One region of the Clostridioides sp. LIBA-7678 genome, then DNA from elsewhere that is predicted to be linked to it. Evidence: riboswitches for the same ligand, from Rfam matches in the RefSeq annotation. Region 1 holds a riboswitch; each other region holds the start of a gene.
What was found. A riboswitch is a leader RNA that binds a small molecule or an ion and turns the genes downstream of it on or off. The one in region 1 is predicted to bind cyclic di-GMP.
Positions count from the first base shown of each region.

Region 1 (8,616 bases):
ATTATAGCTTATATATTTCTAATTGTCTATAGTTTTTTGGATTTTTTTTCTAAAACATTATTATTTTTTTACATAATCTTTCAAAAAAAAATATCTTCTAACAATATTTTCACTCTTAAATATTGTTTTAGAAGATATTTTTTAATATTACTTATATTTTAATAATGTTAGGGTCTAATTTGTGTTTTTGTTTCTTCTTAATATAATAAGTCCCACAATAGCTCCTAGACCTAATAGTATTTCTCCAGTAATTGTAGTGTTATCTCCTGTCTTTGGTGGTACTGGAGGATTTACTATAGCGTCATCTTTCACTTTATTATTCTTTTCTTCTGATACTGATGGTTTTACTACTTCTGGTATTGGAACAATTGGTTTAACAGGATTTTCTATTACCTCATCTGATGGTGGTATTGGTGGATTTACTACCTCTGGTATTGGAGGATTTACCACATCATCTGATGGTGGTACTGGTGGATTTACTACTATTTCATCTGTGTCAGATGGTTTTGATGGTTTTTTTGGTTTATCTGTGTTTGGTGGTACTGGTGGATTTACTACTGGTTTATCTGGATTCGGTGGTGTTGGTGGATTTACTGGTGGATTTTCTTGTTTTATATTTTCTATATTTCCAATATCCACAATACTACCAATATCTTTCTTATCAATATTAACTTTGACTTTATCCTTTAGTTTTTCATATCCACTTGGAGCTATTATTTCCACTAAATAATATATTCCTGGTTTTTTTACACTAGACTGAATTATACCATCTTCATCACTAACTAAATCTTTAACTACTACATTTCCATATACATCTTCTAAATTAAACTTAGCACCTGAAAGTGCCTTTTTATCTAAAGAATCTACTTTTTTAGCTTCAAAAGCATAACCTTGCTTAGTAGTTTCTACTCCAGGAGGACTTGAGCCATTAATCTGAGCTACATTTTGTATAGTCTCTCCAACTTTTACATCTGTAAAATCTGCATCGAATGTAACCCAACTTTGTACAGGTTCGCCTTCTTTTATCTGCTTAAATTCATATTTATTTACTAATCTTACAGTATTTTCTCCATCTCCAGCTTCTTTTTTAAACTCAAGGTTATCAGAATATTTTATATTAGATATTTTTAGAGCTGGGTTTACTTCATCTAAAAGATTTACTTGCCCTGCATCATAAACTCCATAAGTTGACATATTTATTTTGTATTTAACAATTTGACTATCATTGTTATTTAAAACTTTTTTATCAACTTCTTTTTTTGCACTTATTAATCCAGAGTTTTTCTTAAAACTTATCTCATCGCTTTTATCAACTTGACTGTTATTTGCATCAAGAACAGCTCTATTTGTATAACTATCTTCAATACTAATAACCTTTAATGTATAAGCTATATAAAACTTTGATTCTACTTCTTCTTTACTAAGATTAATCGTAAATCCAGTTATAACTTTATCTACTTGACCGCTTTCATTTCTTTTCTCTTCTATTTTATATGAAATATTGTTTGCGATTTTTTCTTTACTCCAAGGAGTCCAGTTACCATTCATTGGAATTTCTACTACTCTAAAATCATGTCCAGCTTCTCCTGCTGTAGTTAATCTCATACCCTCTGGTATATTATCTGTTATAACAACATTACTTATTGGCGACTTATCATCATTTACTGAAATCTGATAGTTTATTACTTGGCCAACTTGAGTAATATTTGTTACTCCTGAATGCCCTTTAGTCAAAAGATAATCGCTACCTCTATCAAAGATACTTACAGTAGCATCATCTTCTTGTACCTTCTTACCATCAGATTCTATCCTAGCTACATTTTTATATTTATTATCATGTTTTGCATTTTCATCACTAATTCTAGCTTTGTATTTAACAGTATATGCTTTATCTATATTTCCAAAATTAACTGATATAGAATTTGCACTTTGTTCAATATTAAAATCACTTACTTCTTTCCCATCACTTGTTACTACACTTACAGAATCATTTACTAGTGTCAATCCTTCAGGAAGCTCATCATACAAAGTAATATCTTTCAATTCTTCCTGTTTCTCATTTACTAGTATGCTATAATTTATATCTTTATTTTTAACTGGCATAAATACTGTAGTTGATTTTTTTCCTTCAACAAGTTTCTTAAGTGTTCCTTTAGACTCTTCTTCCTCGCCCTTATCTCCAGGCTTTATTTCTACATCCACATCTCCACTTCCACTTTCTATTTTTCCAGTAGTCTCAATATGAATTTTTGTATTTGTCTCTTCATCAACCCTTTTAACGTATGCTTCTAGACCTATTTTTCCTTGCATTACACTTTGACCATTAGGAAGTTCTCTAAATGTAAGTGTATATTCTCCATTACTTTCTGTTTTGTCGAAACATTCACTTGTATAATCTAAATTAACTTTATTAAATACATCTGGCACCTTGAAAGTTATTGAATCACCTGCTTGTATTCCCTTTGATGTTGGAGTATAAGTTAAATTAAATGATATCTTTTTCATTGATTCAGTTTCTATTGTACTATTATTAATTTTTATAATAAATCCATAATCTTCATTCTCTTCATTAAGTTCTTCTTCTAACGTTTTCAGCAAATTCTCATCTTCTAGCAGCTTTTCTTCTTTTGGAGTCTGCTCTATATTTTTATTATCTAGTGGCTTTTCCTCTTCTGGAGTCTGCTCTGGTTTTTTGTTATCTGATGGCTTCTCTCCTTCTGGAGTCTGTTCTGGTTTTTTGTTGTCTGATGGCTTCTCCTCTTCTGGAATCTGCTCTGGTTTTTTGTTGTCTGATGGCTTCTCCTCTTCTGGAGTCTGCTCTGGTTTTTTGTTGTCTGATGGCTTCTCCTCTTCTGGAGTCTGCTCTGGTTTTTTGTTGTCTGATGGCTTCTCTCCTTCTGGAGTCTGCTCTGGTTTTTTGTTATCTGATGGCTTCTCTTCTCCACTTGATGAACTAGTTGAATTATTTTGAATCTGACTGTTATCTCCTAATTCTGAAGCATAAGATAAGGTTGGATAGATTGTAGATACTACCATACTTAAAATCATAATTAAACTTATTAATAATGCCTTTTTATTCTTCTTCCCCATATAGATTTCTCCCCTCTACGCTATCTATAATTTATAAACTTCTATTTATATCCCATTAAAATTAATTCTAAGCAAAAAATTATATAAAAAAAGCCATGAAAATAAATAAATTTATATCCATAGCCGGTTGCACCACTGACTCAGTATGTCCATAAGGTGCCCAATGATAGAACATACATCAACATCTCTATAATATTTTATAAAAAACAATTAAAATTGTTATATTCATACTAGATACAATTACATATCTATATTATATTATGCCAACATCTTCCTGTCTATATATTTTACATTTTTTTCCTTACAATAATTTTAATTAATCATTAAATAAAATCCTTATCTACAACAATTACACAATTATATTCAGGATTCATCTCCTTAACCAATTTAGTTATATCTTCTTTTAATTCTTCCTCTGACATATTCTTAGAGAATTCAGAAGGATTAACTACTATATCAAACACTAAATTTTTCTTACTTCCCTTTCCAACTATTCTGAAATCATGCATAGATTTTACAAGACTATTTTTCTTAAGTATTTCTTCAAGTTCTTTTTTTGCTGACATAACTTCTTCATCTTCGAGACATATAGGGTCCATATGAATTACTAAATACATATCTAATTTTTCAGATATTTCTCTCTCAGCATTATCTATAATTTCATGAATCTCCATTATATCTATATTTGATGGAATTTCTGCATGTATAGATGCTATACATCGTCCAACTCCATAGTTATGAATTATTAAATCATGTGTACCTATAATATGTTCATAAGATAATAATGATTCTATAATAGATTTTACCATTTCTTCATCTGGTGCTTCTCCTAGAAGAGGATTTATAGTATCTTTTACAAGAGAAAATCCAGCATAAAGTATTACTAGTGATACTACAATACCAACATATCCATCTATAGGTAAACTAGTAAATCTAGCTATGACAAATGATATAACTACGCAACTCGATGTAAATACATCTCCTAAAGCATCAAGTGAAACTGCTTTTAAGGCTGAGGAGTCAATTTTATTTCCCATAAATTTATTAAATTTACTTAACCAAATTTTAATCATTATAGATGCAATTAAAAGTATAAGTGGTATTACTTCAAATTTTATAGGTACTGGATTTACTATCCTTTCCACAGATGACTTTATAAATTGAAGTCCTACCAACATTACCATGAACGCCACAATTAACGCCGATAAATATTCTATTCTTCCATGTCCAAAAGGATGCTCTTTATCAGCTGGCTTACTTGCTAATTTAAAACCTATCATAGTTATCGCTGAGGATGCCATATCAGAAAGATTGTTAAATGCATCAGCCATTATAGCTATACTTGATGTAAGCATACCTATAGACACTTTTACTACAAATAAAAGTAAATTAGATAATATACCTACTACTCCAGCTACATACCCATACTTATTTCTAACATCTTTATTTTGAACGTTTTTACTATCTTTGATAAATGTTTTGACCAGGATTTTTGAAAACATAAAATTTACCTCCTTGTCTTCTGTTTTACTGACAAATTTTAGAATTTATATCTTTATTTATGATAACATAATTCGTCTATAAAATTCTTAAAAGTTCATATATCAATAAGATATTACTAATTTTATACATTTATTATAAATGCAATGTATTCTTAGCTTAAATTATTGGATTCTAATAAAACTAGTCCTAGATATTTTATAATTTCATCTAGGACTTGTATTACTATTTTATACCAACTATTTTATTTAACATAATCGAACCTGTTTCTGGATTTTCAAATTCAATTTTAACACCCTTTATATTAGATAAATCTATATTTTTAAACTTATCAATAGGTATTATTGTATCACTTATTGGAGTATACCTTGACCAAAACTCCATAAATTTACCTTCTACATATTCGTCTCTCACAGCTTTACCCTCAAAATACTTCATAGCAGACACTTTATCATTATCCAAAGTTACACTACTTTCTTTTCCTTTAGAATCGACTAAGCTAAGTTTAAATGAAACTATTTTATCTTTACTATTTAACTCACTAGGAGAATTTAACGCCCATCTAAATTTTAATGCAGAATAATCTTTTAAATTTTTATTATTTAAGGGCAATTCTATTTTTCCATCTTTAGATTTCCAATCAACTTGCAATAAATCTAAATTTTCACTTGAGCTTATATTACTAAAAAGGTTTGCAGTATCTTTATCTAATCGTTCTGACTCAACTAACTCTTTTGTATCAACATTACTTGAGTCTATATTTTCAAATGACTTTTTGTTGAATAATTCTAAAGAACCGCTATATTTAACTTTATTTAATGTCTGATACCCATACATTTTAGATGGCAATCCATTTTTACTAAAAATAGGAGATTCACTATCATCAAAATCAAAAATAGATTTCATATAGTCAACTGCATAATTAGAAAAGAACTCTCTATGTTCTTCTTTCCCTAATTTTTCAGGATAAGTGCCATCTGTATCTCGTGGTGGAGAAAATTCTTTTTCTCCTAAAACTGAGTTATATGCATTGTGATTTCCACCTACTAAATAAGTTAGTCCTAGTGGACTTTTTCTATTTTTATCCAATGATATATCATAAAAAACATCATCCCCACTATGGATAACATCTCCATCATATTCTGATACTATTATTGCTGTTGGTACATCTGGAAACTTTTCTATTGGACTATTATAGGCTGGTGTAAGTGATATAATTCCTTTTATCCCTTTAAATCCTTTTTGTATTTGGTCTTGTGCTATTTTTAATACCCCAGAACCAGCTACAGAATGACCTATAAGACCAATATTATCTAAATCAACTTTGTCTTTAAGATATATTCCAAATCCATTTTTACTGCCATCATATGCATCTTGAAAAGCTTTTATATAAGCTTGAGTCAGATATGTTATTCTCTCATTTTCTACAGGTTCTCCATACTGAAAAGTATAGTTTACTGAAGTATCAATAGACACCCCTATAATACCATTTTTAGCTAAATCTTCAGTAAGATATTTAAATCCATTTTCAAAATCATTTTCTCCATCTCCATGTTGCCCATGAAAAATTAACACTATAGGTGCTTTTTCTTTTATATCTTTAGGAGCTGATATTATACCTTCTATCTTAAAAGGTATGGTCTTCCCCCTTACAACCATTTCTGATGTTCCCAAACTAAATTTATTAGATTCAATTTCGTTGTCATTATTTTTTGTTGACTTTATCTCATATGTTATTTTTTCATTTGAAACTACACTAGAATTAGAATTACTTGTACAACCTACAAAAAGAGCACTTATTACTGCTATAGATAAAATCATACTAATCCATTTTTTCGATTTCATAAATTTATTCCTTTCTACCATATCTGTTTAAATACTATTTATTGGATTTCTAGTAAACTTTCTTTCTACCTTCATACTTATTTATTAACCTTTCTAGCATTATAATCTATAACCTTATCTGCATTGTATAAATCTAAAAATTTTTCTTTCTTATTTAGTAGAGTAATACCATCTATGTTTCTTCTATCAGTAATAACTAAATTTTTATCCTTATAAATTTTTTCATATGATATTGGACCTACACCTGCAAAAATCGTAAATCCTTTTGACTGAAGATACTCCAACCCTTTAGATGACTCATTAGGAAACTCACCATATGGAGGTATATATATTTTTGTTTTTCCAACGACTGATTGAACTTCTCTTTCCCATTTAATAGTATCATCTCTAAGCTTTTCTAGAGAAATTTTTTTGAGATTTGGGTGTCCATAACTATGGCTAGCAAATTCCCATCCATTTTCTTTTAGCTTATAGACTACTCTCTTACATTGTTTTAATTCTTCATTTCTATTTGGATAATCTCTTTGAATTCTATAACCCAAAATACCTTCAAATCCAGTTACTGCTAAAACTCCCTTTGCATTATTATGAGAAAAATCAGGATGTAGTTTTACAAAATCTTCAATTAAAGGAACCATTTCTGTTTCTGTACTAATAAGATATTTACCATTTGGTTTTTTAATATATCCAGCTAACTCATTATTTCTATCTAGGACAATTTTTTCTGTTATTCCATTACCTAACATATATTGATTATAATTTATATCATCTATAGATATAATAATTGGTCTTTTTCCTTCTGGTAACAATAATTTTTTTCTTACTGTTAACTTCTTACCACCAACTTCTTTTTCCTCATATACATCTTTGTATGATACAAGTATAAAGTTCCTTTGATATAAGTTATTCAATATTTTTTTAAATTCTTTTGTAGTAACAAACCATTTAGAAAATGTTTTAGATTCATAATCACCATCAAATGCCATTTCTGGATATACGATTAATGGATGTACAAATATATGTTCAATTTTACCTTCATAATACTTACTTGTATTTTCACTTATTTTTGAATTATTTTTTTCATATTCTAAATTTGTATCATAAAAAGCATATGAAAAATTACTGATGGACATAATTATAACTATAGATAATATTATAAACAAATTTTTCATAATATTTCTCCTTCAACATGATTATAAATAATAAAGCTTATTATATTAAAATAAAAACTTATTACTTACATTCTTTTTATTTATTATGTTTAATTTGTTTATCACTATACACCATATTAATAGTAACATTAATCTAAATTTGTATTTATAAACAAGTTAATACATTTATATCAAGCTTTGTACATACTATTTAGAATTATGGTATTATTTTTCCCAAGTATTATTTATAATATGATTTTTATTTATAATATATTTTAATTTAAAATTCTGAATAAGTATCTTTTTATAAGTATTTTTTCAACTAATTGTTTTTATATTTTATTCTGATAATTTATCTTGTTCTAAAAAAATAGTCTCAAACTCTGGAAGTGTTGGAAGTCTTAACAAATGTCATATATTTTTGAATATTCATATCTATACTATGTATATCTCACATCCATCTGATTTTATCATATTTTATATGATAAACATTCGCTTTTATAATTTATAACCTTATGATACACTATGCACATAGGATTTTAAACGGAAAGGAATGAAAGAAATCATGTTTTTTGTAAGTGATATTTATACAGAAGCACCTATTAAATTTGATACTCCATTACAAAAAGAGGTATATAAAATATTACAAAATTTGAATATTGAATTTGAACGTGTTGACACAGACGAAGCAATTACAATGGAGGATTGTGTTCAGATTGATAAAAAATTAGATATGAAGATGGTAAAGACTCTATTTCTTTGCAATAGACAAAAAACAGCTTTTTATCTATTTATTATGCCAGGTGATAAACCCTTTAAGTCAGCTAATTTTAGCAATGCATTAGGAGTATCTAGAGTTTCTTTTGCTCCTGCTGAATTGATGGAAAAGATGTTAGGTACTAAAATTGGCGCAGCTACTATTTTCAGTGCTATACTTGACAATGATAATATTATACAAATTGTTTTTGATAAGGATGTTGTCAATGAAGAATGGTATGGATGTAGTGATGGGACTACTACTAGTTATATG
Region 1 covers NZ_CP196987.1:3,349,517-3,358,132, forward strand. The annotation lists gene ACTG46_RS15630 (SrtB-anchored collagen-binding adhesin) at 175-3,090, opposite strand; cyclic di-GMP riboswitch class II at 3,203-3,288, opposite strand; gene ACTG46_RS15635 (cation diffusion facilitator family transporter) at 3,414-4,592, opposite strand; gene ACTG46_RS15640 (alpha/beta hydrolase family protein) at 4,816-6,435, opposite strand; gene ACTG46_RS15645 (polysaccharide deacetylase family protein) at 6,513-7,607, opposite strand; gene ACTG46_RS15650 (prolyl-tRNA synthetase associated domain-containing protein) at 8,140-8,616, shown strand, end outside.

Region 2 (8,616 bases), 1.1 Mb from region 1:
TTTGGCAGGAGGATATGGGAGTAGACTGGGAGATATAACAAATGTTGTGCCTAAACCTATGGTAGAGATTGGTGGAAAACCGATATTATGGCACATAATGAAAATTTATTCACATTATGGTATAAATGATTTTATCATATGTCTAGGTTATAAGGCAGATGTTATAAAAGATTATTTTTTACACTATGATTTTAGAAATAATGACTTTTCTATTGAGATTGGTAGTGGAAATATTGAATTTCTTAATAATAATGATGAAAATAATTGGAAAGTAACATTAATTGATACTGGTATAAACTCAGAAAAAGGAGCAAGACTTAAAAAGGTTGAAAAATATTTAGAGGATGATATAAATTTATTGACATATGGAGATGGTTTAGCAAATATAAATGTAAAGGAGCTTATAAATTTTCATGTTAATATGGGAAAGATGTTGACTATATCAGGGGTAAGACCTCCAGCTAGATTTGGAGAATTAGTAGCTGATGGAAATGTATTGAAATCATTTGAAGAAAAATCACAAACATCAAAAGGTCTGATAAATGGAGGTTTTATGGTATTTAATAAAAAATTATTAGAATTTCTTACAGAAGATGATGCTTGCGATTTAGAATATGGATTATTTGAAGACTTAGCTAAAAATAAAGAAATATCAGTTTATAAACATAAAGGATTGTGGGCATGTATGGATAACGAAAGAGATATGAATAATCTTAATATGCTTTGGAAAAATAACAAGGCCTTTTGGAGGATTTGGTGATGTACTTTGACTTTGATAATATATATAATGGTAAAACCGTTTTAATAACTGGAGCTACAGGATTTAAAGGCTCCTGGCTTTCGATTTGGCTAAAAGAGCTTGGAGCAAATGTTGTAGGATATTCATTAAATCCAAAAACGAAAAAAGATAACTTTATCTTAGCAGAAGTATCAAAAAAAATTATAGATATAAGAGGAGATATAAGAGATTATAGCAATTTGGAGGCAGTATTTAATAAATATAAGCCAGATTATGTCTTTCATATGGCAGCTCAGCCTTTAATTGAAGAATCGTATTTGAATCCTATTCTTACATATGAGATAAATTTAATGGGAACATTAAATATGCTTGAGTGCATAAAAAATAGCAACAGACATTTAGTTGCAATATTTATAACAACAGACAAATGTTATAGTAATAAAGAACAAGTTTGGGGGTATAAAGAAACAGATTCTTTAGGCGGATATGATCCTTATAGTTCATCAAAAGCAGCGTGTGAGATCGCAATTAATTCATGGAGAGAATCATATATGAGTCCTAAAATGTATCATAAGCATGGCAAAGCTATCTCTTCAGTAAGATCTGGAAATGTAATAGGAGGAGGCGATTGGTCAGAAAAAAGAATTATACCAGACTGTATAAGAGCATTAGAAAGTCAGAGTGATATTATACTAAGATCTCCTAATTCAATTAGACCATGGCAATATGTACTAGAGCCACTATATGGATACTTATTATTAGGTCAAAAAATGAAGCTAAATCCAACTAAGTATAGTGATGCATGGAATTTTGGACCCAAAATAGATTCTATTGTTGATGTAAAATATATTGTTGAAAAGTTAATAAAGTATTATGGAACGGGATCTTGGAGATGCCTAGAAAATAATAGTTTTCATGAAACAAAAATGTTAAATCTTGATGTGAGTAAGGCTATCTTTGAATTAGGATGGAAGCCAACCTTAAGTATTGATGAAGCATTGAAATTTACAAGTGAGTGGTATCAGAAATATCATTGTTCAGATATATATAGATTATGTGTAAATCAAATAAATAATTTTATTTCGCTTATTAAGTAACGATAATTAGATATATCAAAATAAATAATAATTTGTACATATAGAAAGGTGAATTCTGGGAGACAGGATTTACTTTTTTGTGTAAAAATATACATGAATAATATAACAAAAACTAATGAGAAAATGTCAATTATAAATTTAGAAGAGTTAATATCTGAATTAGATTTGGATTGAAAAGAACTATAAGTGTAGTAGGTAATTTACTCTATTTGATATTTGATAAATTGATGCAATTAGATGAATTTGAATATAAAAATATATTTGTTTATAGAAAGGAGCAATAGATAAACTGCATATTAAGCTATATGAGATAATTAGAGTATTAATTAAAGAACTAAATGTAGAAGATATATAACTTAGGATAAATAGATATATTAAAGTTTAAGGAGTATGTAGTGATGAAAAGAAAACAATGGATTTAGAAGATTCTTGACTAGAAAAAATATAAAATAAAATATGAGTTTATTACCTATATTTAGGATGTACCATTAAATTGGAGTATAATTAAAAAGAGAGATTTTAAAAATCTTATTTTTATGAATAAATATAGTTTATATTAATTAAGTAGGTTGAAATAATTTTAACAGATTTAATTCTAATGAAAAAATATACGAAAAATGTTTAAAAATTTTATCATTTATTGTATACTTAAAGTAAAACTAAATAGGCAAAACTAGAGAAATCTAGTGACGCAAAGCTATAGGGGCTAAGGTTTGTATATGCGAACTATGCTAGCCAGTTGCCAAAAAGAGTCCTAAGTATATTTGTATACTTAGGATTAGTCGAAATGACTGCTTTTTTGGCGGTCATTTTATTGTGGAAAAATTACTTTATTATAGTAGAAAATACACATAATAACATATTTTACCAATTATAATATAAAATAAAGGAAATTTATCTAAAAAAGTTGCTATTTTACAAAAAAAGGCAACTTTATGAAGGGGAAATTAAATACATATTAAAATTTTTTTTTATTTTTATTGGATTTAATTGAATTTAAATTAGATTTCTTACTAAAATAATTCGTTATTATATTAATGTAATAGAATTGTAATAGATTTAAATGAACAAAGAAGTCATTTTTTGTAATATAGCAACTTCATTTTTTTAATCATTAAATATAGCAAATAAATATATTTTGAGGAGGGGTGAGTATGAATACATATGACATTATAAAAATGGGACTAGATGCAACTAATCTAAGAAGTCAAACAATAGCAAATAATATAGCAAATATAAATACTGAAGGTTACAAAAAACATTATGTAACTTTTGAAGAAACATTAAATGATGCCATGCCAAAAATAGAAGAAAAAATAGACAATTCCAAAGGTCTAAGGGTAGATGGCAATAATGTAGATATAGAAGAAGAAAAAGTAAAGCAAGCAATGACAACGTTGCAATATAATGCTTTAATAGGTTTTGCAAATGGCAAAATTGCAATGACTAAATCAATAATAACTGGGAGGTAACTAGAAGATGAGTGTGTTCAGTGGAATGGAGATATCTGCTAGTGGATTAACAGCAGAAAGTTTGAAAATGGATATCATATCATCAAATGTAGCTAATATAAATGCTACAAGAGGTCCAAATGGAGAAGCATATAGGAGAAAAATTGTTTCCTTTGAAGAAAACTATGATAATAAATTAGGTATGTTAGGAGTAAAAGTCACATCTGTTGAAGATGACAAATCACCTCTTAAAGAAGTATATGACCCATCTCATCCAGATGCAAAACCAAATGGATATGTAGAATATCCAAACGTAAATATATTGGTTGAAATGACGGATTTAATAACAGCTTCACGAGCATATGATTCTAACATAGACACACTGAATGCTCAGAAATCTATGATATCGAAAGCTTTGGAAATAGGAAAGTAGGGATAAATTATGCCAATTACACAAATTAACAATTTAATGCAAGGTGCAAAGTTAGATAATTTGATTGGAGAAACAAAACCATTAAACCTTAATAAAGAAGAAAAAAAGAATTTCGAAGATGTAATAATAGATACTATAGACAAAGTTAATTTTCAACAAGTGACAGCGGATAATATGAAAGAAAAATTTATAAAAGGCGAAGATGTTTCTATGCATGAAGTTATGTTAAAAGGTCAAGAAGCACAACTATCTATGCAATATCTGATAGAAGTTAGAAACAAGATTCATGATGCATATCAAGAAATGAATAAAGTACAAATTTAGCCTTTTGAACAGGAGTAATAATCAATGATAGCCAGTTTTAAAAATAAGATTAAGGAGCAAGTTGCTAAATCTAGGACAAAAATAGGTTCTTTAAAAAAAGGAACTAAGATAGCATTAGGTATAGGGATTGTTGCTATATGTTTAGCGCTAGTATTTACAGCAATATCTGCAAGTAAAAATAAGTATGCAGTCTTATTTTCAGAACTAGATGTTCAAGATGCTGCAGATATATCAGCAGAATTAGAGTCTAGAAAGATAGATACTAAGGTAAAGGGAAGTACAATTTATGTTCCTAGAACAGAAGTCGATAAGTTGAGGCTGGAGCTAGCTCCAAGTCTTACAGGTGGTTCTAAAGGATTTGCATTAATGGATGATAGTTCGTCTATAGGACTTACTGATGAGGAGTTTCAAATTAAGAAGCAACGAATCATACAAGGTGAGATAGAAAAAACAATCAAGAGTTTTCCACAAGTGGAAGATACTAGAGTACATATAACATTTGGAGAGTCATCAGTGTTTGAGAAAGAAGCAGTTCCAGGAAGTGCAGCAGTTTACTTAATGTTAAAGCCAGGAACAACTTTAGAAAAAAATCAAATAAAATCTGTTATGGCACTTGTATCAGGAAGTGTTACAAATATACCAGAGAAAAATGTTCAAGTTATTGATAATAAGATGAATCTATTATCAGAAGGTATCTTAGATGATGAAGAAGTTGATGAAAATAATCAACCTATAAATGGTGGTATTAGTGTTGATAAAAATAAGGCATCTGAACAAGCATTGAATAAACAATTAGAAAAGTCTATTTTGGAAATGCTAGAGCCAATATTTGGTACAGGAAAAGTAAAAGCTACAGTAAATGCAGATTTAAGTTTTGATACAGCCGAAAAAACTGAAATAAAAATTGACCCTGATAAAGTTGCAATAAAAGAAACAAGGTCAAAAAATTCATCCAAATCTGCAACAAATAATGTCCAAGGCGTAGATGCTAATATGAATAATCAAGGAAATAAAAATGGCACTAACACAGAAGATAGTTTGGATGAGAGTTTTGAATATGAGACAGGTAAGATTGAAACTCATACTATAATTGCACCAGGAGAACTTAGAAGATTGACAGCTTCTGTCGCTATAGACGGAAAAATAGCTAAAGGAGTTCAAGCTGATGTGGAAGATATAGTTAATAATGCTATAGGCATGGATGGAGCAAGGGGAGATACTCTTAGTGTTGTTTCAATGGTCTTTGACCCTAAAGGAAAGGCTGAAGCTAAACAAGAACTGGAAGAGATTAAAAAAGAAGGCTTCAAAACTAATATAATAAAGGCAGTTATTGGAGTAGTGGCAGTTATTGCAGTAGGTGCTATTGGATACTTAATATATAAGAAGAGAAGTGAACAAGAAGATATGGATTATGAGGATGAAGTTTATAGTGCTAATTCTAGTACTGTTGATAAGAAAGATAATCCTCTATTAGGGGATGACCCAGAATTGACATTAGAAGAAGCTGTTAAAATGTATGCAGAAGAAAAACCAGACCAAGTAACAGAAATAATAAAGACTTGGTTAAATGAGTAAGGGGGATAGAATGTGTCCACAGAAATTACGAATGTTAGTGCATTTGACTTAAGTGATATAAGTGAAAATGAGAAGAGTGAGAAAATAGAAGGTGAGGGTTTAAAAAAAGCTGCTGTACTTTTAATGACATTAGGACCAACTGTGTCTAGTGATATAATAAAAAGCCTTCCAGATAAACAGGTTCAAAAAATAGGTTTGGAAATTGCAAATATTTCTTCAATAGCTTCAAAAGAAAGAAGAGAAATATTAAAAGAGTTTGTAGAAATAAATAAAGCAAAAGATTATGTTATAGAAGGTGGGCTGGAATATGCAAGAGAATTGCTAAGTAATGCCTTGGGAAATTCTAAAGCAAATAAATTACTTGAAGGTATATCAATAGATACAAGTACAAAGCCTTTTAAACATATTATAAAATTGGATACAAAGAAAATATTAGAAATACTTAGAAATGAAAGTGCACAAACTATAGCTATTTTACTTGCACATATGGAACCACAAGATGGTGCAGAAATTTTAGCTCATTTAAATTTTAATTTACAAAATGAGGTAGCTATGAGAATAAGTTCAATGGGTTCAATATCTCCAGAAGTTATAAAAGTAATTGAAAGTTCATTAGAAGATAAATTACATTCAATAAGTGGTGATGATTTTAAAGATTATGGTGGAATAGCTACATTAGTTCAAATATTACTTAATTCTGATAGAAAAACAGAAAAGAATATTTTGAATACTGTTGAAGAAAAAGACCCAGCTTTAGCAGCCCAAATTAAATCTCATATATTTGTATTTGAAGATATTGTCAAACTAGATGATATGAGCATACAAAAAGTACTAAAAGAAGTAACTATGAAAGATTTAGTTTATGCTTTAAAAGGTGTGGATGATGAAATTTCAGATGCTATATATAGAAATCAATCTTCTAGAGCAGCAGAAGCGCTTAAAGAAGAAATGGAGATGGTTGGTGTAATAAAAGTTGCACAAGTTGAAGGTGCTCAGCAAAAAATAGTAAATAGCGTAAGAAAACTTGAAAGAGAAGGTGCTATAACTATTGTAAGGAATTTTGGTGATGACTTTGTCGAATAACAAAATTATTAAAAGTGAAAAAGCATCATATAAAGGAATTCTAGATTTATCTATAATAGATAAAGCTAGACTGGGAGAAACAAATATAAACGAAGAGAATGATTGTAGATTTAGGGATGAAGTAATAAAAGAAGCTATAGAGTCTGCTGAGATAAAAAAGAATGAAATATTAGAAGAAGCAAAAACAAATGCACAAAATATAGAAAAACAAGCTTATGAAAAAGGATATAGCCAAGGTCAAAAAAATGGATATGAGGATGGATATAGGGAATCCTACGATGAATATATCCAAAAAGCTAAAGATGAAGCAGATTTTATAAGAAATCAGGCAGATTTAATTCTATTACAAGCTAATGAGAAAATGACTGAGTACATAAAGGAAAAAAACAAAGAAATTATAAGACTTGCTATCAATATGGCTAGCTCTGTTTTAAAAAAGCATTTTGAAGATGAAGAGTCTATGAGTGACTTGTTAAAGCAAATTATTCAAGATTACGAAGGAAGTAGTTCATTCATAGTAAGATGTAATTCTTTCTATAAGGATAATATAGAGAAAGAGTTTGAACTATTCAAAGAAGAGACATCATTAAAATCAAGTGTATTTGTTATTGCAGATGACAGTATAGATAAAGGAAATGCTATTATACAAAAGGAAAATGGGAGAATAATAGTTGGTGTTGATTGTGCTATGGAAAAACTAAAAGAAGAATTGCTTGGTGAATAAAGTATGTATAGAACTGATATATCTATAGATTTTGACAAAATAAATAAGAAAATAGAAAATTTAGAGCTTACTATATCAGAAGGCAGAGTTAAGAAGATAATAGGGCTTACTGTAGAAGTTGAAGGGATAAAAGCTTTTGTTGGAGAGTTATGTGTTATATACAATCAAGTCAACAAACCAGTTAATTGTGAAGTAGTAGGTTTTAAAGACAAAGAAGTAATTTTAATGGCATTAGGAGAGTTAACATTAATATCACCTGGTTGTAAAGTTATTTCTAAGGGTATACCTCTAAGTGTTATGTGTAGCGATAATTTACTAGGTAAAGTACTTGATGGTCTTGGAAATCCTATAGATAATTCAGAAGTTGTTCTAGGAGATAGATATAACTTGAATAATGAACCTCCTGACCCAATGAAGAGAAAAAAGATACGAAATATAATGGAGACTGGTGTAAGAGCAATAGATGCATTTACTACTTGTGGTGAAGGGCAGAGAATAGGAATATTTGCAGGTAGTGGAGTAGGTAAGAGTACAACTCTAGGTATGATTGCTAGAAATGCAAAAGCAGATGTAAATGTAATTGCCCTTGTTGGAGAAAGAGGAAGAGAAGTCCTAGATTTTATTGATAAAGATTTAGGAGAAGATGGGATGAAAAAATCTGTTGTTGTATGTGCGACATCAGATAAAGCTCCTCTTGTCAGACTTAAAGGTGCTCTTACTGCTACTGCAATAGCTGAGTATTTTAGAGACCAGGGAAAAAAAGTAATACTTATGATGGACTCAGTAACTAGATTTGCTATGGCACAAAGGGAAGTAGGAATAGCAATAGGAGAGCCACCAGCTCAAAAAGGGTATACACCATCTGTATTTGCTATTTTACCAAAACTTATGGAGAGAACAGGTACATCAGATAAAGGTTCTATCACTGCATTTTATACAGTATTAGTTGATGGAGATGATTTTAATGAGCCAATAGCAGATACAACAAGAGGGATACTTGATGGTCATATAGTTTTATCTAGAGATTTGGCAAATAAGAATCACTATCCTTCTATAGATGTTTTGAACAGTTTAAGTAGACTTATGAATGAGATTGCTTCAAAAGAAGATATAAAAGTAGCAGCATTTGCAAGGGATATGCTATCTGAATATAGAGAAGCAGAAGACTTGATAAATATAGGTGCATATGC
Region 2 covers NZ_CP196987.1:301,461-310,076, forward strand. The annotation lists gene rfbF (glucose-1-phosphate cytidylyltransferase) at 1-760, shown strand, start outside; gene rfbG (CDP-glucose 4,6-dehydratase) at 760-1,836, shown strand; cyclic di-GMP riboswitch class I at 2,493-2,583, shown strand; gene flgB (flagellar basal body rod protein FlgB) at 2,991-3,308, shown strand; gene flgC (flagellar basal body rod protein FlgC) at 3,316-3,720, shown strand; gene fliE (flagellar hook-basal body complex protein FliE) at 3,730-4,044, shown strand; gene fliF (flagellar basal-body MS-ring/collar protein FliF) at 4,069-5,619, shown strand; gene fliG (flagellar motor switch protein FliG) at 5,632-6,702, shown strand; gene ACTG46_RS01780 (FliH/SctL family protein) at 6,686-7,426, shown strand; gene fliI (flagellar protein export ATPase FliI) at 7,430-8,616, shown strand, end outside.
Region 2: linked by a shared signal. The riboswitch ahead of flgB (flagellar basal body rod protein FlgB) and the one ahead of ACTG46_RS15630 (SrtB-anchored collagen-binding adhesin) in region 1 are both predicted to bind cyclic di-GMP.

Region 3 (8,616 bases), 420 kb from region 1:
ATAAAATAAATATATAAAAAAGAGCTATCTAAGTTAGTAGGTAGCTCTTTTTTATATAAAGTAAGTTTTTAATAATTTTTCTGATATTTATATAGTGGTGATTATATAGATTGACGTATAGCTTTAGATAGCTGGTCAGGGCAAGAAGTACCTTTTCCACCACAATCAATACCATTTAATTTATCAGCAACTTCAAGAGCATTTTGACCAATTATTAAGCTTCTAAGTCCTGATAAATTACCATTACATCCTCCTATGAACTCAGCATCAACAATCATATTATTTTCATCAACTTCAAAAACCATTTCTCTACAACAAACACCACTTGGGTTAAATGTTACTTTCATTAAAAAGACCTCCATTAAATATATTTCATTTTTTTAACATTAATAATAATACCAAATATATGCGTAATAATGCAACTATAAAGCATAATACAAGCTAATGAAATAATATATTATTGTAGTATATGTATTGTGGAGAGGAGGGGTTATGTGAAAATCTATATTTCTAACTATCTATCAAAGAGTATTAGTATAGTTGATTATTCTACACTTGAGCTAGAAAAGGAAATAGTATTAGAAGATAATATATATCCACATCATTTTTGCATAGAAAAAGAAAAAAATTTAATATACATACCTAGTTCAAGTAATGGGATACTCTATGTCTTAGATTTAAGCAATGATAAAATAATTGATACTGTTTCTATAGGAGGAAGTCTTAGTCAAGTTGTACTTAGTGATAATGAATTATTTGTAGCAAATGAAGATTCTAATAGTATATACGTATTGAATAAAAACACATTAAATCCAATAGGAATTATTGGTGTTGATAACATGCCACATGGATTTGATTTTGACAGAGAAAGTAAAAAGTTATATGTACCATGTATAAATTCAATAGTATGTATAGATACAATAAATAAAAATATACAAAAGAAAATTAATATGGACTTTAGAGCATGGCATATAGAACTTGATAAACAAAAGAAAGAAATGTATATATCAACACTTGATGGAAAGCTTATAATAATTGACGAAGTAAGTATGGATATAAAAAAGGTATTATATGAATTCTTATTACCAGTAGAAATAAGATTTAATTATAGTGGGAAAAAAGTTTATGTTGCTGATTTGGGTTATAATAATGTGAGAATTTTAGATTATACAACAAGTAGATACATTGGGAATATTGAGATAAATGGAATTCCACAGGGATTAGAAATATCTAAAGATGAAAGGTTATTATTTGTGTCAGATACACAAGAAAACTCAGTGAAAGTTTATGAAACTGCAAATAACAAATTAATAAAAGAAATCAAGGTAGGAAAAGAGCCTACAACTATAATTTGTTTGTAGGCTTTAATGTATGTCTCTTATAAGTAAGTCGATAACTTCGGCATACATATAAGATGCATTATTTTTCCAGTTGTTGCAAATAAGCTTTGCCTGTTTCTCTGATGAAACATTTAGATTTAAATCTATTAAGTTAGACTGATTTTCTATGACTCTAAGGTTGACAATAAATTCATTATCACTTTGTTTTACAAAACTAGACTTTACTTGAGTATCTGCTAGTAAATTTTCTTTATTAGAATCTATATACTTGTCTATTTTTTCTGTAACACTAGTAGGTATTCGATTAAAGAAGTATTCTAGACTTTCTACGCCTCTTTGAGTAAGAGCATAATATTCTCTGTCAGAGTCTTTATATGTAGTCAAAAACTTAGATTCCATAAGCTGAGATAAAAGCTGTTGTAATGAAAAATAATTCATCATCTCAGTCTCTAATACTACTTGAGTTATTTGAGAATTAGTTAAATCCATTTTAATTTTTTCTAATATATATAAAATTAAAAGTTTATGATACGCTAATTCTTCAGACGAGTTTTCAAACATAAATATCATCCTCCGTCAAACTATTTCTATATATAATATATTAAACTAATTCATACAAAATTAAAAGAACAATTTATATAGTATTATTAATCTTTAACAAATCATATAAAATTAATTTTACAAATAAATACAGAGAAACAGGGCTGCTAATTAGCAGCCCTGTTGATACCCAGGTGTCAAAATTTACTATCTATTTTCCAGCCATTTGTCTTTCAGCCATTTCAACTAATTTCTTAGTCATGTATCCACCAACATATCCATTTTCTCTAGCTGTTAAGTTTCCTTTGTCTATGTTTTCATAGTTAGATAAACCTATTTCGTTAGCTATTTCTAATTTCATTTGGTTTAAAGCAGCTTTTGCTTCTGGCACTACTGTTCTGTTTGAATTTGACATAGTAAATTTCCTCCTCAAATAATTAGTTTATGATGTCTAACAACACTTTTATTTATGTGATGTTAATACTAATTTCTCCAAAATAAAAATAATATATACAGAAAAATAAAGGTAAAAATGTAAAAAATATTAAAAAATTAAATAAACGGGTATTTTAGAGCGTTTAACTAGAACGATATAGATTTTGTTTTTTTACTTATTGTCTTATAAATTAAATATTACAGTACTTTTTTGAGCTAAAAAAAAATAAATTTTAAATATAGAAGAAATTATTTAAAAGGGGGAATAGTATGAAAAGAGAAGTCAAAAGAACTAAAGCTTTGATATATAGTGTTTTATTTTTTTCATTATTATTAGTATTAATATTTGCTCTTGTTTATGGAATAAAGTATATGTGTTCTAAGTCTGATAACTCAAAAATGCCTATATATAAAGTTGATACAAATGAGAAAAAAGTAGCTTTAAGTTTTGATGTTGCTTGGGGAACTAATAATATGGATGAAATTTTAAAGATTTTAGATAAACATAATATAAAAGCTACTTTTTTTCTAGTTGGTAGCTGGGTAGATGATAATCAAGATATTGTGAAGGCTATAGATGAAAAGGGACATGAAATTGGCAATCATTCAAATACCCATGCGAATTTGAAAGAAATATCAAAAGAAGACATAACAAAAGAAATAGAAACTACATCAGGAAAGATATTTAATATAACAGGGAAAAAAACAAATTTGTTTAGACCACCTTTTGGAGATGTAAACAACAAAGCTATGGACATTTGCAGTGATTTAGGTTATAAAGTAATTAAGTGGGATGTGGATTCTATAGACTGGAAAGAGCTTGGTCCAAACCATGTAATTGAAAAAGTAATAAAAGAATCTCAACCTGGCTCAATAGTTTTATTTCATGCTAATATAAATGATGTAGATAACTATTTGGACACTATAATAAGTAAGCTTAAAAAAGATGGATACAGTTTAGTAAAAATATCAGACTTATTATATAAAGATAATTACATAATTGATTCTAATGGAGTGCAGAAACTTAAGAATTAACAAGTAGTAAATGTATATTTTAAGTAAAGTTGTGGTAAATTATATAGTATATGTTAGAAAAGTGTCGATAAAAAGACGGTGTCTATTTCTTGACACTTTTTATGCATGTATGCAATATCAATAATTATAGATTAAATTGGTTGAAAAAGTGTCTAATAATTGACTTTTATAAAATGAGTTTAAATATTTGAAAGAAGTTATGGATGCTGTAAGACAGTATTTTCAAAGGGTATAAGTTTGTTTAAAAGTTGGCATAGAAATTGCTTTGTTAATAAGCGATATGTTCTATAGAAATAAACAATATGTTAAGACCTTGTAATAGAAAAATAACATTAACATTATTTGAACAGCTTATAAAAAAAATTAATATACTTAAGGGGGCGTACTAGTTGAACAAACTATATTCTATTTTATTAAAACAACACGTTGGTGGTCCAGATAAGCCAGTAGTAAGTGTTGGAGATGTAGTAAAAAAAGGAACTCTAATCGCAGAACCAGCTGGATTAGGGGCAAATATTTATGCCAGTGTTAGTGGAAAAATAAGTGAAATAAATGACCAAGCTATAGTAATCGAAGCTGATGAAGTACAAGATGATACTTTTGAACCATTAAAAGGAGAAGGTATACTTGACTTAATTAAAGAAGCTGGAGTTGTAGGTATGGGTGGAGCAGGATTCCCTACTCATATAAAATTAAACATAGATTTAAAAGGTGGAACAATATTAGCAAATGCTGCTGAATGTGAACCTTTATTAGCTCATAACATAAAAGAAATAGAAGAAAGACCAGAAATAGTTTACCAAGGTATAAAATATGCTATGGAAGTTACTAATGCTGGAAAAGGTATGCTAGCAATAAAAAGCAAGCATCCAGAAGCAATAGCAGCATTTAAAAAAGTAATAAAGCCAGGAGATAATATAGAAGTTGCAGAACTAGTTGACATGTACCCAATGGGAGAAGAGAGAGCGATAGTAAGAGATGTTCTAGGTAAATTACTTGAGCCAACTCAATTACCTTCAGAAGCTAATGCAGTAGTAATAAATGTAGAAACATTAACTAGAATAGTAGAAGCTGTTGAGCAAAAAAGACCAGTTATATCTAAAAATGTAACTGTAGTTGGTCAATTAAACAGTGGAAAAGAATCTATAGTATTTGAAGATGTGCCAATTGGAACTACTGTTGGAGAATTAATTGAAAGAGCTGGTGGAATAAAAGGTGAATACGGTGAGATAATCTTAGGAGGACCTTTCACTGGTAAAGCTACTACTTTAGATACTCCAATAACTAAAACTAGTGGTGGTATAATAGTTACTATGCCATTTGTTAATGAAAAGAGAAAAATGGGTCTTTTAGTCTGTGCATGTGGACCTAATGAAGAAAGAATGAGAGACATAGCAGCTAAAATGGGAGTTACTGATATAGTATCAGTTCAAAAATGTAAACAAGCTCAAGAAATTAAAGGTGCATTAAAATGTGAAAATCCAGGACACTGTCCAGGACAAGCTCAAAAATGTATAGAATTTAAGAAAGCTGGAGCAGAAGTTATATTAATAGGAAACTGTACTGACTGTAGTAACACAGTAATGGGTTCTGCACCAAAATTAAAATTAGGTGTATATCATATTACTGACCATGTAATGAGAACAGTTAATCACCCATTAATAAGAAGAATAAAAGGTGACGTAAGATTAAAAATAAAATAATATAATATAAAAATATATAATAAAACATCCTTGGAAAAAATTGTAAAATTGTTTTCGGGGATGTTTTTTTGTTGTGATATGTCGATAACATTAACGAATAATATAAATAATATAGAAGAAATAGACAAAATATAATATTTAATATATAATGATGGCAATAGCTATTAAAATTATATTAGACAAAAACAAACTCAGATATGTGGTCATATTGACATATAAAAATTGAATTGAGTCAATTATCCAATAGAGTAAAGATTTTTGTATTATCTCAAGATACTCTACAGTATCTTTTTTAATGTAAGAATAAGTTTTTGTCTCTTACTAATAATTTTAGAATGTTCGTAAAGAGTGCACTTAAAAAATAAAAAATATTACAAAAATAAAAATTACTAAAAACCTATTTATAGAAACTGTGAAGTATATCTTAAATTTGGGCACTTAAAAGATATATGGAGTTAGTAGTGCAACCTGCTATAAATATAAATAGGAGGAAAATCTTGAAAATAAAAATTAAAAAATCAAGTATAATTAGTTTAGTAATTGCTTTTAGTATGGCATTTACTGCATTTGCACCAATAATATCTTATGCTGACGAAGTAAGTGGAAAAGATACAATACTTGATGGAGAGAAGCCATCAGGAGGAGAAACACCAGACGGAGAAACACCATCAGGAGGGGAAACACCAGATGGAGAGAAACCATCAGGAGGAGAAACACCAGATGGAGAGAAACCATCAGGAGGAGAAGCACCAGACGGAGAGAAGCCATCAGGAGGAGAAACACCAGATGGAGAGAAACCATCAGTAGGGGAAACACCAGACGGAGAGAAGCCATCAGGAGGAGAAACACCAGATGGAGAGAAACCATCAGTAGGGGAAACACCAGACGGAGAGAAGCCATCAGAAGGAGAAACACCAGATGGAGAGAAGCCATCAGGTGAAGAGATACCAGATGGAGAGAAACCATTAGGTGGAATTATACCATCAGAAGAAGAGGAAGAATTAGAAGTAGAAGAAATGAGTTTGAAGCAGAATATTGAAGATATTCTTAATCTTACTGTATCTCAAATAAATAAGATTGTATATAATTTCTGGGAAGATGAAAATGATGTAAAAACAGATGTACAGTCAGAAATTAGTGAGGTACTTACTTCAAAAGATGCAAATATTGGATTATGGTATAATAAAAATTCAAAAGTAGAAGATACATGTTTATTAAAAGAAACAGATGGTTCAAATAGACCTTATTTTGATGTAAGATTTGATGATATTACAAAAACTTTAACTTTTGATTATATAATAGAAGGTCTTATAGGTGCAGGCTATAAAGATGGGAAATATATAATAGAAGGTGAGGACGGAGAACAAACTGCATTTTGTTATAATAATCATCTAAAATCTCCAACTAGTCATAATAAGAGTCCATACTTACCAGCAGAAGATTTTAATGGTCAAGAAAATCAAAACGAAGATGCAATTAAATCTATACTATATGCGGGTTCCGAGTTTGATGGATTTGGATATAAGCAACAGTTTAATTTAGGTGGAGAAGAATATGAAGGTATAACTCATGCTACTACTCAAGATGCAATTTGGATTATGCTTGGGCAAATGAATGAGCAGGAAAGACTTAAACAATATCAAGCTAATATAAAGCTTTATGATATGTTTATAGAGAGTGCAAAGACTGAAGAAGAAAAAGCTGAGTATCTAAAAGGTAAGGAAGCAGCAATAAATTCAAAAGCTTACTTAGAGGCATTATTAAATGCAGGGCGTGAAGAATTAAAGCCAAATGATACAGGAAAACCTAGTTTGAGTAATGGTTTGACTGATATCAAATTTGATAAGAATCAAGATGGTACTTATGAAACAGAAGCTATAGCTTTAGTAGGTTATAGTGGTGTAGTTAAATTAAAGTTACCAGATGGAGTAACTGCTTATGATGAAAATGGAAATATAATAGGTACAGGTGAAGTAGAAATTTCAACACAAGAAAAGTTTAAACTTAAGAGTGTTAATAAGCCAGATGTAAAAGCTAATATATCTGCTTTATCTTATGATTATATTTTCCCAAAAGCTATTCAATATTTTAAGACAGTTTTCGATTTTGGTGATAAAGACCATTCATCTTTATTGCCTACTAGTAAGCAAAATTTATTAAGTTATACAATAGAGCAAAAAAATGGTGAGGAAGTTGATTTCAATATAGGTGTACCAACAGATGGAGACCCTGATGTGAATCCACCAGTGCCACCAGATAATGGTAATGATAACTCAAATGGTCATAAACCTAAGCCATCACCACCATCAGATGATACAGTGATAAATCCACCAGTACCACCATCAGATGATACAGTGATAAATCCACCAATACCACCATCAGATGATACAGTAATAAATCCACCAGTACCACCATCAGATGATACAGTGATAAATCCACCAGTGCCACCATCAGGTGATGCAGTGGAAAATACATCAGTGCCATCAAAAAATGATACAATAGTAAATCCACCAGTACCACCAACAAATGACATAGTTGTAAAATCACCAAAAACAGGTGATGAAACTCAAATAATGCCATACATACTTATTGGTATTGTAGCAATTTGTGGGTTAGTGTATCAAACAAAAAGAGCAAAAAATTAATATGGAGTACTGTTTGTTATTAAGTTTTAAAATATATTGTCTCAAATTGATTTAAAATCATTTTGAGGCATTTTTTTATGTAAGTATAACCTTTGTGAGAACAGATGTTAATTGTTTTGTGAATAGAAAAATACTTTGAAGGTGAAAATAGTATTGAAAAAATAATATACTAAAGGTATAATTCATTTGATTTCATTTGTATAGATTTAAGTATTCATTTTAGTAATTACATGAATTTGTATTAGAAATTTGTATATTAAACAGTTAAGAAATTTTAATATTAATTATTTAATAAACTGTTATTATGATATGCTAGAATAAATATATATAAATAAGTTTTGATGATGTACTACTATAAAGGGGGGACTTTATGTTTTCGATACCAGAAGTAAAAAAAGTAGAAGAGGTAATGGATACAAAATTTACAACTATAGACGAAGACACAAGAATTGAAGATGCAATAAAAGAAATGATAAAAAGTAACACAAAAACTCTAATGGTAATAGATTCATCTGGTGAATTAAAAGGTATTATATCTATGACAGATATACATAATCTTTATGACATGCATAAGAAGTATGACGGTCAACCAGTAAAACTTATAATGAAAAAGGATGTAATATATGTCAGCGAAGGTCTAACCTTAGATGAGTGCAGAGATATAATGATATTGAAAAATATAGGAATTCTCCCTGTTCTTAGAGACAATAAAATTATTGGAGTCTTAAAACAAGAGCATATTAGAGACTATTTATATATGCATTTGGAAGACTATGGATTGACTTTGAAATATATTATAGGACAAATTAAAGAAGGAATTTGTGCTATAAATAACGAAGGTGTAGTTATATTGTGGAATAAGTTTATGGAGGAAAGGTATGATATAAAATCTGAAGACATAGTCGGTCGACCGATGAA
Region 3 covers NZ_CP196987.1:3,774,320-3,782,935, reverse strand. The annotation lists gene ACTG46_RS17495 (TIGR03905 family TSCPD domain-containing protein) at 102-347, opposite strand; gene ACTG46_RS17490 (beta-propeller fold lactonase family protein) at 495-1,361, shown strand; gene ACTG46_RS17485 (DUF4364 family protein) at 1,365-1,901, opposite strand; gene ACTG46_RS17480 (alpha/beta-type small acid-soluble spore protein) at 2,092-2,295, opposite strand; gene ACTG46_RS17475 (polysaccharide deacetylase family protein) at 2,586-3,350, shown strand; gene prdC (proline reductase-associated electron transfer protein PrdC) at 3,740-5,053, shown strand; cyclic di-GMP riboswitch class II at 5,450-5,535, shown strand; gene ACTG46_RS17465 (Cys-Gln thioester bond-forming surface protein) at 5,551-7,698, shown strand; gene prdR (sigma-54 dependent transcriptional regulator PrdR) at 8,069-8,616, shown strand, end outside.
Region 3: linked by a shared signal. The riboswitch ahead of ACTG46_RS17465 (Cys-Gln thioester bond-forming surface protein) and the one ahead of ACTG46_RS15630 (SrtB-anchored collagen-binding adhesin) in region 1 are both predicted to bind cyclic di-GMP.

Region 4 (8,616 bases), 670 kb from region 1:
TCGTTTCTTTTTCTTCTTTTTCTGGCTCTATATATGAAGTCATTGTATAATCTAATATCTGAGTAACATTTTTTTGTTCTTCTAAGTAAGCCATTAATTTCTTGACGTTTCTATAATCACCTCTAACACTTATTGTTGTTGATATACCATAAAAATGTTCATATTCTCTAACGTTTCCAACATCGTAACTAGTTAAGTCTATATTGTATGCTTTCATTTTTTTGTCTAGACCTATTAAAAAAAGACCGTCTTGCATATCATATAAAAGGTTTTTACTTTTTTCTTTAAGTTCACTTTCAATTTCCTTAAGTTGTTTTTCATATTTTGGCATAAGAGCTGTTTTCTCTTTATACGTATTTAATTTTTCTGTAGATTGTTTTACAGAATTTTTTGTAGCAACATATTTTTGGTATTGAGGATAAAGCCCAAAGTAGCCATATGATAAAATAGCTAATAAAATTATGACTTTTATAAGAATTCCTTTTAGAGTAACTTCCACTTTGAATATATCTTTTATATCTTTTTTAAATATATCTTTATTCATTAGTTAATACACCTTCTTTCAGGTATAATGTCATGTTAAATGTATAATTAGAATCTTCTTCATTATTTTTTATGCTATGTAATTTAACATCCTCAAAATAATACAATCCCTTTAGTTTATATAAAAATTGACCTACATAAGAAGAATCTTTAGCATTTCCTTCTATGTTTATGATATTTGGTATCTTGTCATATAATGGTGTCTTATCATCCTTCTCTGTATCTGTATCATTAGTTTCACTATCCCCAGTTAATGCTTCTGATATATTTGTAGTCTTCTCTTCACTTAAATCACTACTAGTTTTATTTCCATCACTATTGCTTTTTGTGTTTGATTTTGTTTCATTATTACTTGATTTATTTGTAGTAGCTTTATCATTATTTGAGTTTTCAGTTTTATTAGTAGTGCCAAGATTTTGATAAGTAGTTGATAAACTTGTTAGCTCAACTCTACTTGGAGTATTTTTATCTATATCATCCAATAAATTTTCCCACTTCACCTTTTTCCCAATTAACATATCATATACTTTTATTTCTTCAGTTTTGCTTTGTATCATCTTTTCTATATTTCCAATCTGATAATATGCAGATTCAATACTTCTTATTTCATCATTAACATTTTCAAGCTCTTTATTAGCTAAGCTATTTGAAAAAATCAAACATAAATATGGAATAGCAAGAACTAAAATAACTATTGGTGCTATTTTTAGCATGTTTTTCACTTGCTTGGCTTTCATCTGTTTTTTGAGTATATCCATTGGTAAAAAGTTTATATTTTCAAAATCCTTTTTACCTTTAGGTTCTATCATACTTCCTAGAAGCTCTACAATTGAATTTATATCATCTTCATCTATATCTCCAGTTATCATATCAGATATATCCATTATTTCAGTAAGACCTTGAGAAACATAATTTGAAAATGCAGAACTAAAAGCCTCATAAATCAATTTATTTGAATATCTTTTTCCTAATATTAATATGGTATCTGTAACCTTACCAAAGTTTCTTGACGAATAGTAATTCATAAGACCTTTTGATTCTTCTACTACATTTAATAATTGCATTTCCATATCTTTTGCAGTTATTCTTATCGGTATATTATCACTAATAAATAAAGTATCTTTCTTATATATATTTATAATTGTACTATTGTCACTTATGTTAGTTACCATTATATCGTTGTAATCCAAATTTTTAAGAATTCTTAAATAAGCAGTTGATAATGTGTCTATTCTATCCAATATTAAATCGAACTCATGCATTATCTCTACAATTGCATTTATTTCTTCCTTTTTTATAGCTCCAATGATAAGATTTAGACTTGACTCCTCACCAGTTGAACTATCTGATGTTTCACTAGATACTTCATATGAAAACACATATTCATCTGATTCCAAAGCCATCATCTCATCCATTTCTAGCTTCATAAATCCATCTAAATCCTTTTTATCCATCTTAGGGAGTTTTTGGGGTTTTAGAATTACATCTCTTGTATTTAAACAAAAAACTACATGTCTTGATTTTAACTTAATATTTTCTAATGCGTATCTCAATAGAGCATACTTTTCCTTAGAAAAATCTTGTGCAATATCCTCTATTGAAAACGCATTAAAATTTTTTATATAAAACTTATCTTTATCATGTTTATATCTGCCCTCAACTATGGAAATAGAATCGCCATAATATGATACATAAACCTTGTTCATTTGTCCTTTCCCTCCTACATAGCATCATATATACTAAGCATTGGCATAAATATTGATACAACCAGTACCGCAACTATAATACCAACTGCAATTATTAAAACAGGTTCTATCATTGATGCCATCCTATTTAAATAAATTTCGGATTCATACTCATAGAATTCGGCCATCTGTCTGCTTATATTCTCTAACTCCCCTGTCTGCTCTCCTATAGCTATCATCTGCACTAATACAGAATCAAAATAGGTATATCTCTCTAAGTTTTCTGCTAAGCCCTCACCTCTTGTTATTCCATCTTTAGCTGATGACAAAATCTTTTCTGCCATGGTATTATTTACACTATCTATAATATAATCAAGTCCCTGAACTAATGGGTACCCTGTTGATACAAATAGATACAATGCTCTTGAAAAACGTGTAGCTACCATACAGTTTATTCCTTTTCCTAAAATAGGTATCTTATTTATGACTCTATCTTTATGTGCTCTACCAATTGGTGTTTTTAAATATTTCTTAAATTGGTAAATGGACAGTATAATAGCTAGAAGTACTATTATCCAAAACTTCTTCATAAACATACCAAACCCCATAACAATTCTTGTTATAAGGGGAAGGGTTGCACCTACTGTTGTAATTGAATTAACCATCTTAGGCACCATAAATGCTGTAAATATAAAAATCATTATAAATGAAGAAATTAAAACTATTAATGGATATGTTGCTGCATTTCTAAGCTTTTGCTTAATTCTATGTTCACTTGAGTAAAATGAAGCCATACTTTTTAGTACTTCATCTAATTTACCTGTGGCCTCACCTGTAGCTACCATAGCTCCAAGTAATTTTGGAAACTTTGATTTTGATGAAAGCATTGAATCTGCAATAGTAGAACCTATTTTTATTTCTGCCACTATACGATTAATTTCTTCTCTCAAGGTAACATTAGTTGACCTTCTGGCTAATGTTTCTAGGCCTGAGATACTATTTATACCCGAAGATACTATAATAGCAAACTGTCTACAAAAGTGGCTTATCTGGTCAGCTCCTAAGTCTTTTTTTCTCTTTCTACTAAAGACACTTATATTTTTACTTTTACTTTCTTTAATTTCGAGAACTCTAAGATTTCTTTTTCTAAGTAGATTTCTAGCTTCATTAAAATCATTAGCTTCAATCACATCAGTTTGCTTTTTTCCATCCTCTTTTATCACTGTATACTTAAAACTTTTCATAATATCATCCTTTAATCAGTCATCAAAATTATTCTAATCATTTCTTCTACTGTTGTCTTTCCATTTAAAACCTTTTTAACTATATCCTCTTTTAGACTAATCATACCTTGTTGTCTAGCTACCTTTAAAATTTCTCTTTGATTGGCAGATGAATCTATTAACTCTTTTATTTCTGGTGTTATTTCAAGCATTTCAAATATACCTAGACGCCCCTTATATCCCGTATTATTGCATCTTTCACATCCTTCTCCTTTATAAATAGTTACTGATTCATTTATATCAATACCAAGAGCCTTTTTTTCTCCAATATCTGCTTCATATGAAACCCTACAATGCTCACAAATTTTTCTTGTAAGTCTTTGAGATATTACCCCTAAAACGGATGAGGTTATCAAAAAACTTTCTACATCCATATCTAAAAGACGAGAAATTGCTCCAACTGCTGTATTTGCATGTAATGTGCTTAAAACTAAATGTCCTGTAAGAGAAGCTCTTATTGCTATTTCCGCAGTTTCAGTATCCCTTATCTCCCCAACCATTATTATATCTGGGTCTTGACGCATAAAAGCTCTAAGTCCACTGGCAAAGGTAAGACCTGCTTTTTCATTTATTTGAGATTGATTTACGCCAGGTAATTCATACTCTATAGGGTCTTCTATAGTTAGGAGGTTCCTATTTTCTGTATTTAATTGATTTAACATTGAATATAATGTAGTTGTCTTTCCACTTCCAGTAGGACCAACTACCAATATAAGCCCATAAGGAGTGTTTATCAACTCGTCATATATCTTAGAGCCATGTTCATCTATTCCTAGTACTTCTTTACTAACCATAAAATTACTCTTATCAAGAACCCTCATGGCTATCTTTTCATCCCTATTAGTTGGCATTGTAGAAACCCTAAAATCTATAGGTTTGTTATCTACTTTTAAATAAATTCTGCCATCTTGTGGGATTCTCTTTTCAGATATATTTATATCTGACATTATTTTGATACGACTTACTACTGCTTTGTATGGCGCTGAGTTCATTCTCATATATTCCCTTAGCATACCATCTATTCTAAATCTAACACGCATGTAATTTTCGCTTTGTTCTATATGTATATCACTTGCTTCCATTCTCACAGCATTTTCTAGTATGTTGTTTACTAATCTTACTATTGGAGCTGCGTTTACATCTTCTTCAAGTATTACTGTTTCTCTTACTCCACCAGTTCTATTCTTGTTGTACTCAGTCATTGCCTTATTTATTTCTGAATGAGCATAAGCATGACCTATTGCTTTGTTTATATCTTCTGCACTCGATATAAATATTTCTACATCTTTCCCTGACATACGTCTTACATCTTGAACTGCTTCTCTATCTTGTGGGTCTGACATGGCTAGACATATCTTGTCTCCATCGATTTTGAATGGAAATATCGTATATCTTTTACATATATTTTCTGGAACCATTTTTGTAGCTAATGTGTCTATTTCTGTTCCTTCTAAAAATACACTTTCTATATCCAAAAGTTCTTTTAATACACTTATTAATAAGTTACTATCTATAAGACCTTCTTGTACTAGAAATTCTCCTAGTCTTTTCCCACTGTTTTTTTGCTCTGATAATGCCCATTTAAGCTGGTCTTCTGTTATGTATCCTTTTTCAACCAGTTTGTCTCCTATTCTAACTTTTTTAGCCACAGATTTCACTCCTTTACTATCTCAATTATATCATCATTTGTGATTGGATATTAAAGAAAATAGTATAAAAAGACAGGAAGATTTTTCTTCCTGTCTTTTAAATTCTATTAATTTGAAACTAGTATATTTTCCTACTTAATTATAAATTTGTATTATCAATAAGAACTAGATATATTGGAATATTTTTCACACCAGCTTTTTCTGCAGCATTTAACGCTGTTGTAAGTTTTGAATCTGTAAATATTTTATCTTCACCTATGTCACTTATTAATTTGTCCATTTGTGCTTTTGTTAATGTAACATCATCTATTTTTAGTGCCAATTTATTTCCAGTTACAGTAAGCTCATAACTACCTCCTATATCTGCTTTAGTTGGTATAGATTCCATATATGATCCAAATACATCTAATTTACTTGCATTTACAGGTAGTTTATTCTCATCTGAATAATAAGACAATGCTGCACTCTTAACTGAACTATAATCAGACTCAACACTTGCTACCTTAGCCTTATTTATATTACTAAATAAAGCTGGAACTGCTACTACTGCTAATATACCTATAATTGCAATTACTACCAATAATTCCACCAAAGTGAAACCTTTTTTATTCTTTCTTAACTTCATTTTTATTCCCCCTCAATTTTTTTAATTAATACTTACTTATAATATACCTGGTTAAAATCTAAGTAAAGTTATTTACACGTACTAACCAGATTTATTTCTAGCATATAACCATCTTAAAACAAAAAATGCTATGAAAATAAAAGTATCCATAAATAAATACAATTCCATAGCCGGTTGCACCACTAACTCCATATGTCCCAAGGTGCCCAAATCACAGAACATATATCAGCGTTTCTATTTTTATTAAATTCAGGGTAATGCATAATTATATATACATATCCACTTATATTATATAATAGTTACCAAATTTTATCAACTAAGTTTATATTATTTATATATACCAATTTTTTACATATTGAAACACAATTTCTAGAAATATTTAGACTATACAAAAAAAGAAACATCTCCCTACAATTATCATATATCGTAAGGAGATATTTATAAATTATCATTTAGTTTTATCATCGTCATTTCCATCCTTTGCTAATATTTATTTGAAAGCTAGAAGCTATTACAATATAGTATTTTATTAAAATCATCTATTATAAACATTCTATCTCTTTTAATTATGATTCAGCCACAATCACTATATAAACGAAATTCTTCATTTACAGATATGCTTATTGTGCAAAATTACTTTCTTTACAGTAACTTTATATAATCCAGAACCCTCTCACAAACATTAAAGATATAGAATAGATACTATTTTCAATTCTTATAAATAAACTTTCAATAGATTTTTTTATTCCTTATAGATTGTGACTGAATCATTTAATTATTAAGGGTTCATCTTCTGACCTTCCCATTGGAAACACCTCTTTCTTTATTTATATTTACATAATACTACATAATCTAAAATTTTTCAATACTTTTTCTAAATATTTTTTATATTCATAATATTCATAATTTTATTTACTTTTTACACTTATTTTTACTTAAATACACTGAAGTTTTAAACTATAATCCTTTTCTAAAATTACATATACACATCTAAAATATTCCTATAAATTAAAATAACAAAAAAGAGTTGTCCAAAAGTTTTATATCCTTTTAAACAACTCTTATAAATCTAATAAATTAGAATAATTTACTTACTGATTCGTTAGAGAATATCATTCTTATAGCATCACCAAATAAAGGAGCTACAGTTTTTATCTTTATCTTATCAATTCTTTTCTCTTCAGGAAGTTGTATAGTATCAAGAACTATTAACTCACTTATCTCTGAATTAGAAATTCTTTCAATAGCTGGTCCTGATAATACACCATGAGTACAACAAGCATAAACATCTTTTGCACCAAATTCTTTAAGTGCATTTGCCGCATTAACTATTGTTCCTGCTGTATCTATCATGTCATCTAATAGTATAACATTTTTACCTTTAACGTCACCTATTAAGTTCATAACTTCACATACATTAGCTTTTGGTCTTCTCTTATCTATTATAGCTATTGGTACTTCTCCATTTAAAGTATTAGCAAATTTTCTTGATCTAGTAACACTTCCTAAATCAGGAGATACTACTACTAAATCTTCTATTTTCTTTTCATTGAAGTAATCTGCTAATATTGTTCCACCTAATAAGTGGTCTAGTGGTATATCAAAGTATCCTTGTATTTGAGCTGCATGTAAATCCATTGTTAATACTCTGTCTGCTCCAGCAGCAGTTATTAAGTTTGCAACTAATTTAGCAGTGATTGGATCTCTTGCCTTAGCTTTTCTGTCTTGTCTTGCATATCCATAGTAAGGAATAACTGCTGTTATTCTTCCTGCTGATGCTCTCTTTAATGCATCAATTAAGATTAATAACTCCATTAAGTTATCATTTACTGGACTGTTAGTAGATTGTACTACAAACACATCACAACCTCTTACTGTCTCATTCATGTTTACACATATTTCACCATCACTGAATGTACCTACTTCACAGTCTAGCACTGATACACCTATATAGTCAGCTATCTTCTGCGCTAACTCTTTCGATGAATTACCTGCAATAATTTTAATCTCGCTTCCGCTAGTATTCATTTATGTAACCCTCCTGAAAATTTTAAAATCCTAGTGAATATAATTTATAATAATTTCGAGCTAAATTTATTAGCCAAAATAATAAACTAATGATTACTTACCTTCTGCATCTTTTTGATTCTTCTTTTCTACCCAGCCTTCTTTAATAACTTGTCTTTCTCTAGCTATTGCCAAAGCTCCATCTGGAACATCATGTGTTATTGTTGAACCAGTTGCTATATATCCTTTTTCTTCTACAACTACTGGTGCAACTAGGTTAGAATTTGAACCTATAAATGCATTATCTTTTACTATTGATTTAAATTTATTTTTACCATCATAGTTTACAAAGACTACTCCACATCCAATGTTTACATTTTTACCAACATGTGCGTCTCCTATGTAAGAAAGATGAGATGCCTTTGAACCATCTTCTATAACAGCATTTTTTACTTCAACAAAATCGCCTATTTTTACATTGTTTCCTAAGTTACTCTTTGGTCTTAGATATGCATATGGACCAATAGTAGTATTTTCTCCAACTTTACTATCAATTATAGTTGAATTTTTTACTTCTGTACCATCACCTATTTCTGAATTTGTTATAGATGAATTTGTCCCAATTATACAATCTGAACCTATCTTTGTTTTCCCTTGTAACATAACTCCTGGATATATTATAGTATCATTACCTATCTCAACATCAGATTCTATATAGGTAGAGTTAGTGTTTATTATAGTCACTCCATTTACCATATGAGATTCATTTATTCTTCTTCTCATAATCTCTTCTGCTTTTGATAATTCTACTCTTGAATTAACAC
Region 4 covers NZ_CP196987.1:4,017,337-4,025,952, forward strand. The annotation lists gene pilO (type 4a pilus biogenesis protein PilO) at 1-544, opposite strand, end outside; gene ACTG46_RS18550 (PilN domain-containing protein) at 537-2,249, opposite strand; gene ACTG46_RS18555 (type II secretion system F family protein) at 2,264-3,472, opposite strand; gene ACTG46_RS18560 (GspE/PulE family protein) at 3,484-5,160, opposite strand; gene ACTG46_RS18565 (type II secretion system protein) at 5,300-5,785, opposite strand; cyclic di-GMP riboswitch class II at 5,945-6,030, opposite strand; gene ACTG46_RS18570 (ribose-phosphate diphosphokinase) at 6,863-7,813, opposite strand; gene glmU (bifunctional UDP-N-acetylglucosamine diphosphorylase/glucosamine-1-phosphate N-acetyltransferase GlmU) at 7,907-8,616, opposite strand, start outside.
Region 4: linked by a shared signal. The riboswitch ahead of ACTG46_RS18565 (type II secretion system protein) and the one ahead of ACTG46_RS15630 (SrtB-anchored collagen-binding adhesin) in region 1 are both predicted to bind cyclic di-GMP.